One region of the Streptomyces sp. NPDC059895 genome, then DNA from elsewhere that is predicted to be linked to it. Evidence: riboswitches for the same ligand, from Rfam matches in the RefSeq annotation. Region 1 holds a riboswitch; each other region holds the start of a gene.

Region 1 (4,269 bases):
TCCTCGCACGCCCTCATGGGCGGCCTGATCGGCGCCACCATCGCCTCGGCGGGCGTCGGCGCGGTCCACGGCGACGTGCTCGTCACCAAGGTGCTGCTCCCGGCGGTCGCCGCCCCGATCGTGGCGGGCCTCGCCGCGATGCTCGCCACCCGCCTGTCGTACACGCTCGGCCGGAAGGCCGACGGCAAGGCGGCCGAGAAGGGCTACCGGGCCGGCCAGATCGCCTCCGCGGGCCTGGTCTCCCTCGCCCACGGCACCAACGACGCGCAGAAGACGATGGGCATCATCACCCTCGCCCTGGTCGCCGGCGGCGCCGTCGCCCCCGACTCCGACCCGCCGATGTGGGTCATCCTCTCCGCGGGCCTCGCCATCGCGCTCGGCACCTACCTGGGTGGCTGGCGCATCATCCGCACCATGGGCAAGGGCCTCACCGACCTCCAGCCGCAGCAGGGCTTCGCCGCCCAGACCAGCGCGGCCACCGTCATCCTCGCCTCCTCCCACCTCGGCTTCTCCCTCTCCACCACGCACTCCGTCTCCGGCGCGGTGATGGGCGCGGGGCTGGGCCGCAAGGGCGGCGTCGTCCGCTGGTCGACGGCCACCCGGATGTTCGTCGCCTGGGGCCTGACCCTGCCGGCCGCGGCCGTCGTCGGCGCGCTCGCCGAGTACGTCACCGGCTTCGGCGCATGGGGCACGGGACTCGTCGCGGTCTTCCTCGTCGCCTCCAGCGCCGCGATCTGGAAGAGGTCCCGCGACGAGGTCGTCGACCACACCAACGTCAACGACGCCGAGGAGCCGCCCGGCGTCGTGACCACGGCGATCGCCGCGGTGACCCCGCCGCCCGCGGGCACGGTGACCGACGGCCTCACCGCCACCATCCCCGCCCCGGCGGGCGAGCCGGCGCCGTCGGCCGCCACCACCGTCTGAGCCCGGCCCGCACCGGTACGAAGGAAGAGAAGCATCATGAAGATCGACTGGGCGGCTCTGGGCTCCGTCTTCGGCGTCAGCCTCGTGGTCACGGTGGCCCTGGTGACGCTGTTCACCCTCGGCATCATGGGCCTGTCGCGGCGCGAGCGGGCCGCGGAGCAGGGCGGGACGGCCGCGCTCGCGGTCACCGGGGCGTACGCGTGCTTCGCGGCGTGCGCGGCCGCGGTGGCGTACGGCATCTCGCTGATCGTGGTCTGACCCGCGCACCACGGGTCCCCGCGCACCACAGGTCCCCGCGCACCACAGGTCCCCACGCACCACAGGTCCCCGCCTCTCCTCCGCTCCCTCCCCTCCCCTCCCCTCCCCTCCCCTCCCCTCCACCCTCTCGTCCCTCTCACCTCCGCCCTGTCGGCGGCCGTCCCACCGGCGGTCCCGGCGGGGCGGACGCGCGTCCGCGACAGGCCGTCCCGGACGGCCGGTGTGGGGTTGTGCACACTCTCCCCGCGCAGGTCAGCAGCAAGTTGACGGCCGTTCCGGGCCCGTGGTGGACTGCCGGAGCCATCTACGGCGACAGAAGAGGAAGCCGGTGTGAATCCGGCGCGGTCCCGCCACTGTCACCGGGGTAGACACCCCCGGGAGCCAGGAACTCTCGTCGCCGGTCTCGTCGAACCAGGGCGTGGACACCCTGAGTGAGGACATGACGCCATGCTCGGCTGCCGTTCGAGGTCACGTACCCGGTCGTTGCCCGACCCCGCGGCCGGCTGAGCCGATGGGTGCCGATCGCGTTCACGCGTACGGCGCCGCCGCCGGCCTCCTGGGGGACCTGCTCCTCGGCGATCCGCGCCGGGGACATCCGGTCGCCGTGTTCGGGCGGGCCGCGGCCGGTGTGGAGCGGATGCTGTGGCACGACCACCGCGGGTGGGGCGCGCTGCACACCGCCGTGTGCGTCGGCGGGGCCGTGGCCCTGGGAGCCGGCGCCGCACGCGCCGTCCGGCCGTCGGCCGCCGCCTCCGTCGCCCTGACCGCCACCGCCACCTGGGCCGTCGTCGGCGGGACCTCCCTGGTGCGCGAGGCCCGGACCATCGGGCGGTGTCTGGAGGCGGGGGACGTCGAGGGCGCGCGGGCCCGGCTGCCGCATCTGTGCGGGCGGGATCCGCAGGCCCTGGACGCGGACGGGATCGCCCGCGCCGTCGTCGAGTCCGTCGCCGAGAACACCTCCGACGCGGTGGTCGGGGCACTGGTGTGGGGCGCCGTGGGCGGTGTGCCGGGGCTGCTCGGCTTCCGGGCCGTCAACACCCTCGACGCCATGGTCGGTCACAGGTCGCCGCGCCACCGCCGCTACGGCTGGGCCTCGGCGCGCCTGGACGACCTCGCCGGCTGGCCGGGGGCACGGCTGACGGCCGTCCTCGCCGCCGTCGCCGGGGACGACCCCCGGGGGGCCGTACGGGCCTGGCGGGCCGACGCGCGCAAGCATCCCAGCCCGAACGCCGGTCCGGTGGAGGCCTCCTTCGCCGGCGCCCTCGGGGTGCGGCTGGGCGGAACCCTGTCCTACGGCGGCCGGGTCGAGCACCGGCCCGTGCTCAACGGGGCGGCCGGACGGCCCGTGGCCGCGCGGGACATCGAACGCGCCGCGCGGCTCTCCCGCCGCGTCGGCCTCCTCGCGCTCGGCGTCACCGTCGCCGCGCGCCTCCTCGCGAAGGGGCGTACGTCATGAGCGGGGGTCTCCTCGTCGCCGGCACCACCTCCGACGCCGGCAAGAGCGTCGTCACCGCCGGGATCTGCCGGTGGCTGGTGCGGCAGGGGGTGAAGGTCGCGCCCTTCAAGGCGCAGAACATGTCGCTGAACTCGTTCGTGACGCGGGAGGGCGCCGAGATCGGGCGCGCGCAGGCCATGCAGGCCCAGGCGTGCCGGGTGGAGCCGACCGCGCTGATGAACCCCGTGCTGCTCAAGCCCGGTGGCGAGCAGAGCAGCCAGGTCGTGCTGCTCGGCAGGCCGGTCGGCGAGATGAGCGCCCGCGGGTACCACGGGGGGCGGCAGCGGAAGCTGCTGGGCACCGTGCTGGAGTGCCTCGACACGTTGCGGGGCACGTATGACGCGGTGATCTGTGAGGGGGCCGGTTCTCCCGCCGAGATCAACCTGCGGCGGACGGACATCGTGAACATGGGGATCGCGCGGGGCGCCGGGCTGCCCGTGCTCGTCGTCGGCGACATCGACCGGGGCGGCGTCTTCGCCTCGTTCTTCGGGACCGTCGCCCTGCTCTCCCCCGAGGACCAGGCGCTCGTCGCCGGGTTCCTCGTCAACAAGTTCCGCGGCGACGTCTCGCTGCTGGAGCCGGGCCTGGACATGCTGCACGGGCTCACCGGGCGGCGGACGTACGGGGTGCTGCCGTTCCGCCACGGGCTCGGCATCGACGAGGAGGACGGACTGCGCGTGTCGCTGCGCGGCACGGTCCGGGAGTCGGCCGTCACCCCTCCCGTGGGCGAGGACGTGCTGCGGGTCGCCGTCTGCGCGGTCCCGCTCATGTCCAACTTCACCGACGTCGACGCGCTGGCCGCCGAACCGGGCGTCGTGGTGCGGTTCGTGGACCGGCCCGAGGAACTGGCGGACGCCGACCTCGTGGTCGTCCCCGGCACCCGGGGGACCGTGCGGGCGCTGGAGTGGCTGCGGGAGCGGGGGCTGGCCGACGCCCTCGTCCGCCGCGCCGCCGAACAGCGGCCCGTCCTCGGCATCTGCGGCGGCTTCCAGCTCCTCGGCGAGCGCATCGACGACGACGTCGAGAGCCGCAGGGGGCGGGTGGACGGGCTCGGCGTCCTGCCCGTGCGGGTGCGCTTCGCCCGGGAGAAGACCCTCACCCGGCCCGTCGGGGAGGCCCTCGGGGAGCCGGTCGAGGGCTACGAGATCCACCACGGGGTCGCCGAGGTCATGGGCGGGGAGCCCTTCCTCGACGGCTGCCGGGTCGGGCAGACCTGGGGCACGCACTGGCACGGTTCCCTGGAGTCGGACGGATTCCGGCGGGCCTTCCTGCGCGAGGTGGCGGCCGCCGCGGGCCGCCGCTTCGTGCCCGCCGCCGACACCTCGTTCGCCGCGCTGCGCGAGGAGCAGCTCGACCGGCTCGGCGACCTGATCGAACAGCACGCGGACACCGACGCGCTCCGGCGGCTCATCGAGTCGGGCGCGCCGCAAGGACTGCCTTTCATTCCACCGGGAGCGCCCGCATGAGCACAGTGTTGTTGTTGTCGACCGCCGACACCGATCTGCTGGCGGCCCGGTCCGCCTCCGGCGCCTCCTACCGGATCGGCAACCCGACCCGGGTGGACGTCGAGCGGGACCTCCCCGCGCTGGTCG
Region 2 (4,269 bases), on a different contig from region 1:
GCACGCCCCGGGTGGTCTCGGCGTCGGCCGAGGTGAGCACGGTGAAGGAGGTCAGCGCGGAGAACAGCTGCATCGCGGCGACGCCGGAGAGGACGACGCGGTCGGTGCTGCCGCCGAGGCTGTGGCTCAGCAGGAGGACGAGTCCGAAGGACACCAGCGCCCCGGCGAACGCGCCCCCCGACAGGGACACCGCGCCACCGCCCACGCCGAGCACGACCACGGCGACCGCGCCGGTGGAGGCCCCCGAGGACACCCCCAGCACGAAGGGATCCGCCAGCGGGTTGCGCAGCAGCGACTGCATCACCGCCCCGCACAGCGCGAGCCCCGCCCCGCAGACGGCGGCGAGCACGGTCCGGGGCATCCGCAGGTTCCAGACGATGCCGTCGCGCAGCGGGGCCAGCCGGCTCTCCCCCGCCCCGAGCCGGGCGGCGACCGACGCCCACACGTCCGAGGTGGAGATGTCGGCCGGGCCGATCGTCACGGCGACGGCGATGGAGACGGCGAGGAGGAGCAGGCCGCCGGCCGTCACGAGCGTGTCGCGGAGCCTCACCCGGCGAGCCCGAACGAGCGCAGTCCGGCGGCGACCTGTTCGATGCCCTCGACCGTGCGGATGGACGGGTTCATGGCCTGGCCGCTGAGCAGGACGTACCGCTTCTTCTTCACGGCGGTGAGGTTGCGGGTGACGGCGTTGGTCTCCAGGAAGCGGATCTTGGCCTCGGCGGTCTCCGCCGTCTGCGACTCGCGGGTCAGGTCGCCCAGGACGATGACGTCGGGGTCGCGGTCGGCGACCGTCTCCCAGTTGATCTGCGGCCACTCGTCGTGGGTGTCGGAGAAGGCGTTCTCGGCGCCGACGGCCCGGGTGATGGCGCCGGGGGCGCCGCAGCAGCCGGCGAGGTACGGCGACTCGGAGTTGGCGAACCAGTACATGAGGGAGACGCCGGAGGCGTCCAGTCCGGCGGTGGCCTCGCGCACCCGGCCCTGGAGGCGCGCCACGAGCTTCTCGCCGCGCGCCTCGACGTCGAAGGCGCGGGCCAGGTCGCGTATCTCGCCGTACACGGCGTCGAGGGTGAGCGGCTCGCTGCGGGAGCCGTCGCCGCCGCTGTCGTTGTCCTTGCCCTCGGAGCAGTCGGACGGCGAGACGTACGTGGGCACTCCCAGCTTCTCGAACTGCTCACGCGTGGCGACGCCGCCCGTGCCGAGGGTGGAGACGAACGAGGCGGTGACGAAGTCCGGCTCGGCGTCCAGCACCTTCTCGAAGGACGGGTTGTCGTCGGCCAGCCGCGGCACGGACGCGTTGGCCTTCTCCAGCCCCTTCATCACCGGATCGGTCCAGGTGGCGGTGGCGGCCATGCGGTCCTGGAGGCCGAGGGAGAGCAGGATCTCGGTGGTGCCCTGGTTGAGGGAGACGGCCCGCCGGGGTGCCGACTCCAGCGTGACCCGGTGACCGCAGTCGACGATCGTGCGCGGGTAACCGGCGGCGGCCTGCCCGCTGTCGGCGCTGTCACCACCGGAGCCGCCGGAGCCGCCGCAGGCGGTGAGCAGGAGGGCGGGGGCGAGCAGGAGGGCCGCGGTGCGCGGGGCGCGCGGCGGGGTGGAACGGAGCACGGGCATGCCTCGGTTGTCGGGGCTCGTACGCGGAGCCTGGCCTGCGGACGTCCTCCACGCCCTGGGGTGTGGAGGTGCCAGCAGGTCTTCGGACTCGGGTTCGTCCGCGCGGGGCGCCTTCCCGGTTCGGTGCCGCACCGGCCCGCCGGCCGGCCCGTCCCCCTCCCAGTGGCATGTGTGCCCCGCCCGTCCCCCTCACCGCTGCGCGTCAGTTCCGGATTCGCACCGGATTCCCTGGCCTCGGATGTGGCTCGACTGGCCTCGGCAGGCTATCAAGCCGCCGGTCCGTCCAGGTCACGGCATGGGGGGCCAGGGTCACGGCATGGGGGAGGAAGTCCGGGCGGCAGGCTCGTGCCCGTACCGCCTCCCCCCACTGCCGAAGATCGCGGCAGAGGCCCGGCCGATAGGGTCGCTCCATGACCGTCGCCCGTTCCGTCGCCCTGTTCGTCGCCGCCGCCCTGTTCGAGATCGGCGGGGCCTGGCTCGTCTGGCAGGGCGTCCGCGAGCACAAGGGCTGGGTCTGGGCCGGGGCGGGCGTGATCGCGCTGGGCCTGTACGGCGTCGTGGCCACCTTCCAGACCGACGACGATTTCGGCCGTGTCCTCGCCGCCTACGGCGGCGTCTTCGTCGCCGGGTCGATCGCCTGGGGCGTGATCGCCGACGGCTACCGTCCCGACCGCTACGACGTCGCCGGCGCCCTGGTCTGCCTCGCCGGCATGGCCGTGATCATGTACGCGCCGCGGGGGCAGTGAGCCGGCGCCGTCTTCAGCCGGGTGGGCGGCGTACGGCCGCGCGGCCCCGGGCACACGTCTGCGGTGATCACGGCTGATTTCCTCTTCACCCTGTTCGGGGCGGGCGCGCTCGCGGCGGCGGTGCTGCCGCGGCTCGTCGCCGGGCGCCCGCTGGCCGACGAGCTGTGGGCCGTGGTGGCCTTCACCGTCCTCGCCTCCGTCGTGCTGCACGGCGTCACCGCCTCGCCCGTCATCTCGCGCCTGGACCGGCTGCGGCTGCTCCGGGCCCGGCGCGATCCGCACACCGGGCCCGAGCCGAACCAGGACGACGTGGCGAACGAGCGCCTGTGAGCGCCGAAGAGGCAGAAGGGGCAGAAGGGGTGCCCCACCGGGTCGAACAGGCCGCCCGGGTCCTCCCGGAGAAGGAGGACCCGGGGTACTGGGGTGGGTACGACACCGGGCCCCGTCAGCCGGAGAGCACGCTCGCGAAGAAGTCGAGCGACCGGTCGACCTCCTTGAGGGAGGGGCCGCGGTTCAGGTGGCCGTGCGTCATGCCCGCCGCGAGGTACGTCCGGACCGGGACACCGCACTCGTCCAGTTGCCGGGCGAGCAGGTCGCCGGACGGCCGGAGGTCGTCGAACCCGGAGAGGACGACACCGGTCGGGGGCAGGTCGTTCAGGTTCGCCGCCCCGGGCATCGCGTCCGCCGGCAGGGCGGTCAGTCGGCCGACGCAGTTGCGTACCATGCCCTCGATCGAATCGGTGGTGAACCGCAGGAGCGACGGCAGGTCCCGCATCCCCGCCGCCGTCTCGTCGTCCAGGGCCGGGGTCGGGAAGTGGACGAAGGGATAGGCGAGCAGCAGGGCGTCCGGGCGGGGTTCGTCCCGGTCGCGCAGCCGGATCGCCGTGGACAGGGCGAGGGCGGCACCCGCACTCGCGCCGCCCAGGCCGACGGGGCCGTGCTGCGTCCGGCCGGTTCCGGTGAGCCAGAGCCACGCGGCGTGCGCGTCGTCGACGGGAACGGGATAGCGCGTGCCGTCCACCGCCAGCCGGTACCCGACGGAGACCACCAGGGCCCCGGCGCGGGCGGCGAGCTCGGCGGACACCGTGTGCGCTTCCTTCATGTCGAGATCGCCGGCCGCGAACCCGCCGCCGTGCAGCCACAGCAGCGCGCGGCGGGGCGTGTCGCGCGGGGTGCAGATCCGGACGGGCACCTCGCCGTGGGGTCCGGGGACCGTGCGGTCCTCGGCCGCGACGTCCGGCATGCTCCACACGCCGGGATCGCCGTAGTACTCCTCGAGCCGGGTCCTCGCCTCCGGGTCGGACGCGGCGTCCTCCCGGCTGAGGCCGTCGAGCAGGTGCGTCTTCCCGGCGAGGAAGGGAGCTATCGGCGTGGGCGCTCCCAGGGTGTCGGGTCGGTGGTGCGGGTGGCGAGCCCCGGGGTGGGCGCGGTCGTCGGGCGAGGGCGCCGGTCCCGGGGCTCCTTGCCGGGACCAGTGTGATCGCTCGACGCCGCGCGGGGGGCGACGGGCGGAGGACAGCGGGCGGAGGACAGCGGGACAGCGGACGCGGCGGCCGTCGGGATCAAGGCGCCGCAGGCCTCGGGTTTCGGTTCTCGGTCAGCGGGGAGTCCGCCCCCGCAGGAAGGCACTCGGGCAGGCGTGAACCCTGGACCGGTGACGTTCGTTACTCCTCGGAGGCATCTGCACATTCGACGGCTTGAGGGGTTGTCCATGACGGGTCTCACGGAATCGATCGAATCGATGGAACAGCTCGCCACGGTCTGGCGTGCCCTGGTCCTCGACCGGGAACCGCGCGCGGACGTGCGGGACCTGCCGGGCGTCGCCGTGCGCTGGGCCGACTGCCGGTTCGCGTTCTGGAACTGCGTCACGCTGACCGAGGTGGGGGCGGACGCGGCGCTCCTGGAACAGCGG
Region 3 (4,269 bases), on a different contig from region 1:
GACCGGAGTAACCCGCACGGCCCGTCGCATGCGTCGGCCGGGCCGCGGGACCGTGGATCACGCGCGTCCGCCGAGAGCGCGTCCGCCGACATTCCGTCGTCGGCGGCGCAGGTCGGGGCGGGTTCGGGGTATCCGCATCTCCGGAGACGGCCACGGAGCGGGAGGGAGCGGGAATGGTCAGGCGATCCGGCTGCCGGAGTTCCCGGCGTCGTCGTGTATCAGCGTCGCCGCCGCGTCGCAGAAGGCCTCCAGCCCCTCCAGCAGCGCGACCCGCCGGGCGGCGGGCATCACCGCCAGCACCGCCTGCACCTGCTGCTCCCGGCGCACGCGCAGATCCGCGAGGAAGGCCCGCCCCCGGCCGCTGAGACACAGCCGCACCTCGCGCCGGTCGGCCGGGCTCACCGCCCGTTCGACGAGCCCGGAGGCCTGCAACCGGTCGCAGAGCCGGCTGGTCGACGGCGGGGTCGAGGCGAGCGAGTCGGCGAGGGTGCGCAGATTGATGCCCTCGTGGTGCTCGAGGATCAGCAGCACGCGCAACTGGGACGCGGAGGCGGGGGCGGTCGAGGCCCTGCCCCACAGGACTTCCAGCAGCTCCGCGGCCGTCGCGGTGACCCGTGCGACCTCTTCGGGCTCCGGGCGATGGCGGAAGGCAGTCACGGTCCACACTCTCGCAGGCACTGGGTCGACCGCCAGCGTACTAGGGACCGCGTGAGCGGGCCTCGTCGCGCGCCCGGGGAGGGGGCGGCGGCACGGCGGGCGCGGCCGCACCGAGGGCCCCGTGCGCGCACGGGGCCGCCAAGGATTCGACGGATTCGACGAAAGGTTGATGTTGTGACCACCGTGAACGCACTGGCGACCGCCGAGCGCGCGCTGCGGACGGCGGCCCCCCACGAGGTGCTCGACGCGGTCCGCGGCGTACTGCTCCGTCAGTACGCGGCGGACTCCGTCGAGCTGTACCTCGCCGACTACGGTCTGACGGTGCTGCAACCGGTGTCCGAGCTGCCGCACACCGCGGAACCGGTGTCCGTGCACGACGGCCCGGCCGGCCGGGCGTTCGGCTCGCAGGAGCCGTTCGTGGAGGCCGTCCGGGACGGGCGGGTGCGGGCGCACCTGCCGGTCTCCGTGCGCGGCGACCGGCTCGGCGTGCTGACGGTGACCCTGCCGCGGCCGGCCGACGACGTGCTGGCCGAGCTCACGGAGATCGCCCGGGCGCTGGGGCACGAGCTGATCGTGGCCGAGCGGGACACCGACCTCTATCTCCAGGCGAGACGCAAGGACCGGCTCACCCTGGCCGCCGAGATGCAGTGGCACCTGCTCCCGGGCCGGTCGTGCAGCCGCCCCGAGTTCGATCTGGGCGCGCAACTGGAGCCCGCCTACGCGGTCTTCGGCGACAACTACGACTGGTCCGTGACGGCCGACCGCCTGATGCTGTACGTCACCAACGGTATGGGCGAGGGCACGGAGGCCTCCCTGCTGACCGGCCTGGCCATCACCGCGCTGCGCAACGCCCGGCGGGCCGGCCTGTCCCTCGCGGACCAGGCGGCCCTCGCCGACCAGGCCGTGCACGCCCACTACCGGGGCCGCTGCTACCTGTCGGTCCTCATGGTCGACCTCGACCTCACGACGGGACGCGCCCGGGTGGTGGACGCCGGTTCGCCGCGCATGCTGAGGCTGCGCGGGGGCAGCGTGGAACGGATCCCCCTCGACGCCCAGTTGCCGCTCGGCATGTTCGAGGAGACCGACTACGTGGAGCAGGAGGTCCGGGCCGAGCCCGGCGACCGCCTAGTCTTCGTCAGCGACGGCGTGCACGCGGTCGCCTCCCCCGGCGGAGAGACGTACGGCGACGCCCCCCTCGCCCGGGCGATCCAGGCCACCCGCCTGCTGCCGGCGGCCGAGGTACCGCACGCCGTCCTGCGCGAACTCACCCGCCACCGCGGCGAACGGACTCCGGAGGACGACGCCTTGGTGGTCTGCCTGGACTGGCGGGGCCGCTGATCCGGGAGGGCGGGGGCCCGGAGGCCCGGAGGCCCGGAGGCCCCGCCGGGCGGGCGTATGCGGTCGGTGGCGTGCGCGGTCGGGCGGCGTACCCGGGGCGGGCGTACGGCGATTCGGGCGGCGCGCCCGGGGCGGGTGTGCGCCGGGGCGTGAGCCGTCGCCCGCCGTTCGCGCGCCCCCGTTGCCGCTTGTCACCGCCCCGGTCCGCGCACTACTGTCACCACGCCTTGGTGAACGGGAAATCCGGTGTGATGCCGGTGCGGCCCTCGCCACTGTGATCGGGAAGTCCGGCTCCGGCCCTCGCGGGCAGCCACTGGGTCCTCGGACCCGGGAAGGCGGAGCACGGGCGGTGGTACCCGTCAGCCAGGAGACCGGCCAAGGCGCGTCAACCATCCACGAGGTGCTGGAGAGGGTCTGCTGAGCCATGCACATAGCCGAGGGTTTCCTTCCTCCGGCGCACGCGGTCGCCTGGGGCGTCGCGTCGGCGCCGTTCGTCGTCCACGGAGTCCGCGCACTGAGCCGTGAGGTGCGGGAGCACCCGGAGAGCACTCTCCTCCTCGGCGCCTCCGGAGCCTTCACGTTCGTCCTGTCCGCTCTCAAGCTGCCCTCGGTGACCGGCAGTTGTTCGCACCCCACCGGGACCGGCCTGGGCGCCATCCTCTTCCGGCCGCCGGTCATGACGGTGCTGGGCACCATCACCCTGCTCTTCCAGGCGCTGCTGCTCGCGCACGGCGGGCTGACCACGCTCGGCGCCAACGCCTTCTCGATGGCGATCGTCGGTCCCTGGGCCGGCTACGGCACGTACCGGCTGCTGCGGCGGCTCGCCGTACCGCTGATGGTCACGGTGTTCTCCGGCGCGTTCGTCGCCGACCTGTCCACGTACTGCGTCACCAGCGTGCAGCTGGCGCTGGCGTTCCCCGACCCGGGCAGCGGGTTCCTGGGCGCGCTCGGCAAGTTCGGCTCCATCTTCGCCGTCACGCAGATCCCGCTCGCGGTCAGCGAGGGTCTGCTCACCGTCCTCGTGATGCGCCTGCTGGTGCAGTCCAGCAAGGGCGAACTGACCCGGCTCGGCGTGCTCGTCACCGGGCGGCGGACGGAGCAGCCGACCGGGACGGAGGCGGTGGCCCGGTGAGCCGCAACACGAGGATCAACGCCCTGCTGCTGCTCGTGGTGGTCGCCCTCGCGGTGCTGCCGCTGGCCCTGGGCCTGGGCGACGGCAAGAAGGAGCCGTTCGCGGGCTCCGACGCCGAGGCGGAGACGGCGATCACCGAGATCGAGCCGGACTACGAACCGTGGTTCTCCCCGCTGTACGAGCCGCCGTCCGGTGAGATCGAGTCGGCGCTGTTCGCCGTCCAGGCGGCGCTGGGCGCGGGCGTCCTCGCCTACTACTTCGGCCTGCGCCGGGGCCGGCGGCAGGGCGAACTGCGGGCGAGGGCCCTGCCGGACGCCCCGGAGACCGCGCACCGGACGGCCCCGGACGACGGCCCGGACGGCGCGGAGCGTGCGGAGGGGACCGCGACGGCGGACGGTGCCCCCGGCACCGGGAAGTCCGCGCGGGGACGGGCCTGAGACTTCGTGCTGCCGATCGACGCGGCGGCGCACAGCAGCCGCTGGCGCCGCCGTCACCCCGTGGACAAGGCCGTACTCGGACTCGGGCTGACCCTGCTCGCGATCTCCCTGCCGCCCTGGCCGGGCGCGGCCCTGGTGCTGGTGACGGCGCTCGCCCTGCTGCTGGGCCCGGCGGGGGTGCCGGCCCGCCGGCTGTGGCGCGCCTACCGGGTGCCGCTGGGCTTCTGCGTCACCGGTGCCCTGCCCTTGCTGGTGCGGGTGGGCGGGCCCGGCGCCTTCGTGGGCCTGGCCGACGGCGGGCCCACGCGGGCCGGGGAGCTGATGCTGCGCACCTCGGCCGCCTCCCTCGGCGTGCTGCTGTTCGCGTTCACCACCCCCGTGTCAGACCTGCTGCCGCGGCTGGTGCGGGCCGGCGTGCCCGCGCCGGTCGTGGACGTCGCCCTGGTCACGTACCGCATGAGTTTCCTGCTGCTGGACTCCGTGCGGCGGATCCGGGAGGCCCAGGCGGCCCGGCTCGGGCACACCTCGCGGGCCGCCGAGTGGCGCTCCCTCGCGGGGCTCGGCGCCACCGCCTTCGTGCGGGCCTTCGACCGGGCGGCGCGGCTCCAGACCGGGCTCGCCGGGCGCGGCTACGACGGCACCCTGCGCGTCCTGGTGCCCGAGGCCCGCGTCTCCGTCCGCTTCACGGCCGCGAGCTGCGCGCTC

The links. A riboswitch is a leader RNA that binds a small molecule or an ion and turns the genes downstream of it on or off. The one in region 1 is predicted to bind cobalamin.
Region 2: another riboswitch for cobalamin. It lies ahead of ACFV9M_RS25810 (ABC transporter substrate-binding protein); the one in region 1 lies ahead of ACFV9M_RS22285 (cobalamin biosynthesis protein).
Region 3: another riboswitch for cobalamin. It lies ahead of ACFV9M_RS25005 (energy-coupling factor ABC transporter permease); the one in region 1 lies ahead of ACFV9M_RS22285 (cobalamin biosynthesis protein).

The regions. Positions count from the first base shown of each region.
Region 1 is NZ_JBHWKO010000019.1:40,882-45,150, forward strand. Features, by position in the region: gene ACFV9M_RS22275 (anion permease) at 1-924, shown strand, start outside; gene ACFV9M_RS22280 (hypothetical protein) at 961-1,182, shown strand; cobalamin riboswitch at 1,452-1,594, shown strand; gene ACFV9M_RS22285 (cobalamin biosynthesis protein) at 1,694-2,638, shown strand; gene ACFV9M_RS22290 (cobyric acid synthase) at 2,635-4,143, shown strand; gene cobN (cobaltochelatase subunit CobN) at 4,140-4,269, shown strand, end outside.
Region 2 is NZ_JBHWKO010000025.1:35,097-39,365, forward strand. Features, by position in the region: gene ACFV9M_RS25805 (FecCD family ABC transporter permease) at 1-550, opposite strand, end outside; gene ACFV9M_RS25810 (ABC transporter substrate-binding protein) at 547-1,611, opposite strand; cobalamin riboswitch at 1,667-1,880, opposite strand; gene ACFV9M_RS25815 (YnfA family protein) at 2,022-2,357, shown strand; gene ACFV9M_RS25820 (hypothetical protein) at 2,421-2,687, shown strand; gene ACFV9M_RS25825 (alpha/beta hydrolase fold domain-containing protein) at 2,803-3,600, opposite strand; gene ACFV9M_RS25830 (GNAT family N-acetyltransferase) at 4,069-4,269, shown strand, end outside.
Region 3 is NZ_JBHWKO010000023.1:102,814-107,082, forward strand. Features, by position in the region: gene ACFV9M_RS24995 (MarR family winged helix-turn-helix transcriptional regulator) at 178-666, opposite strand; gene ACFV9M_RS25000 (PP2C family protein-serine/threonine phosphatase) at 832-1,995, shown strand; cobalamin riboswitch at 2,207-2,390, shown strand; gene ACFV9M_RS25005 (energy-coupling factor ABC transporter permease) at 2,420-3,127, shown strand; gene ACFV9M_RS25010 (energy-coupling factor ABC transporter substrate-binding protein) at 3,124-3,564, shown strand; gene cbiQ (cobalt ECF transporter T component CbiQ) at 3,571-4,269, shown strand, end outside.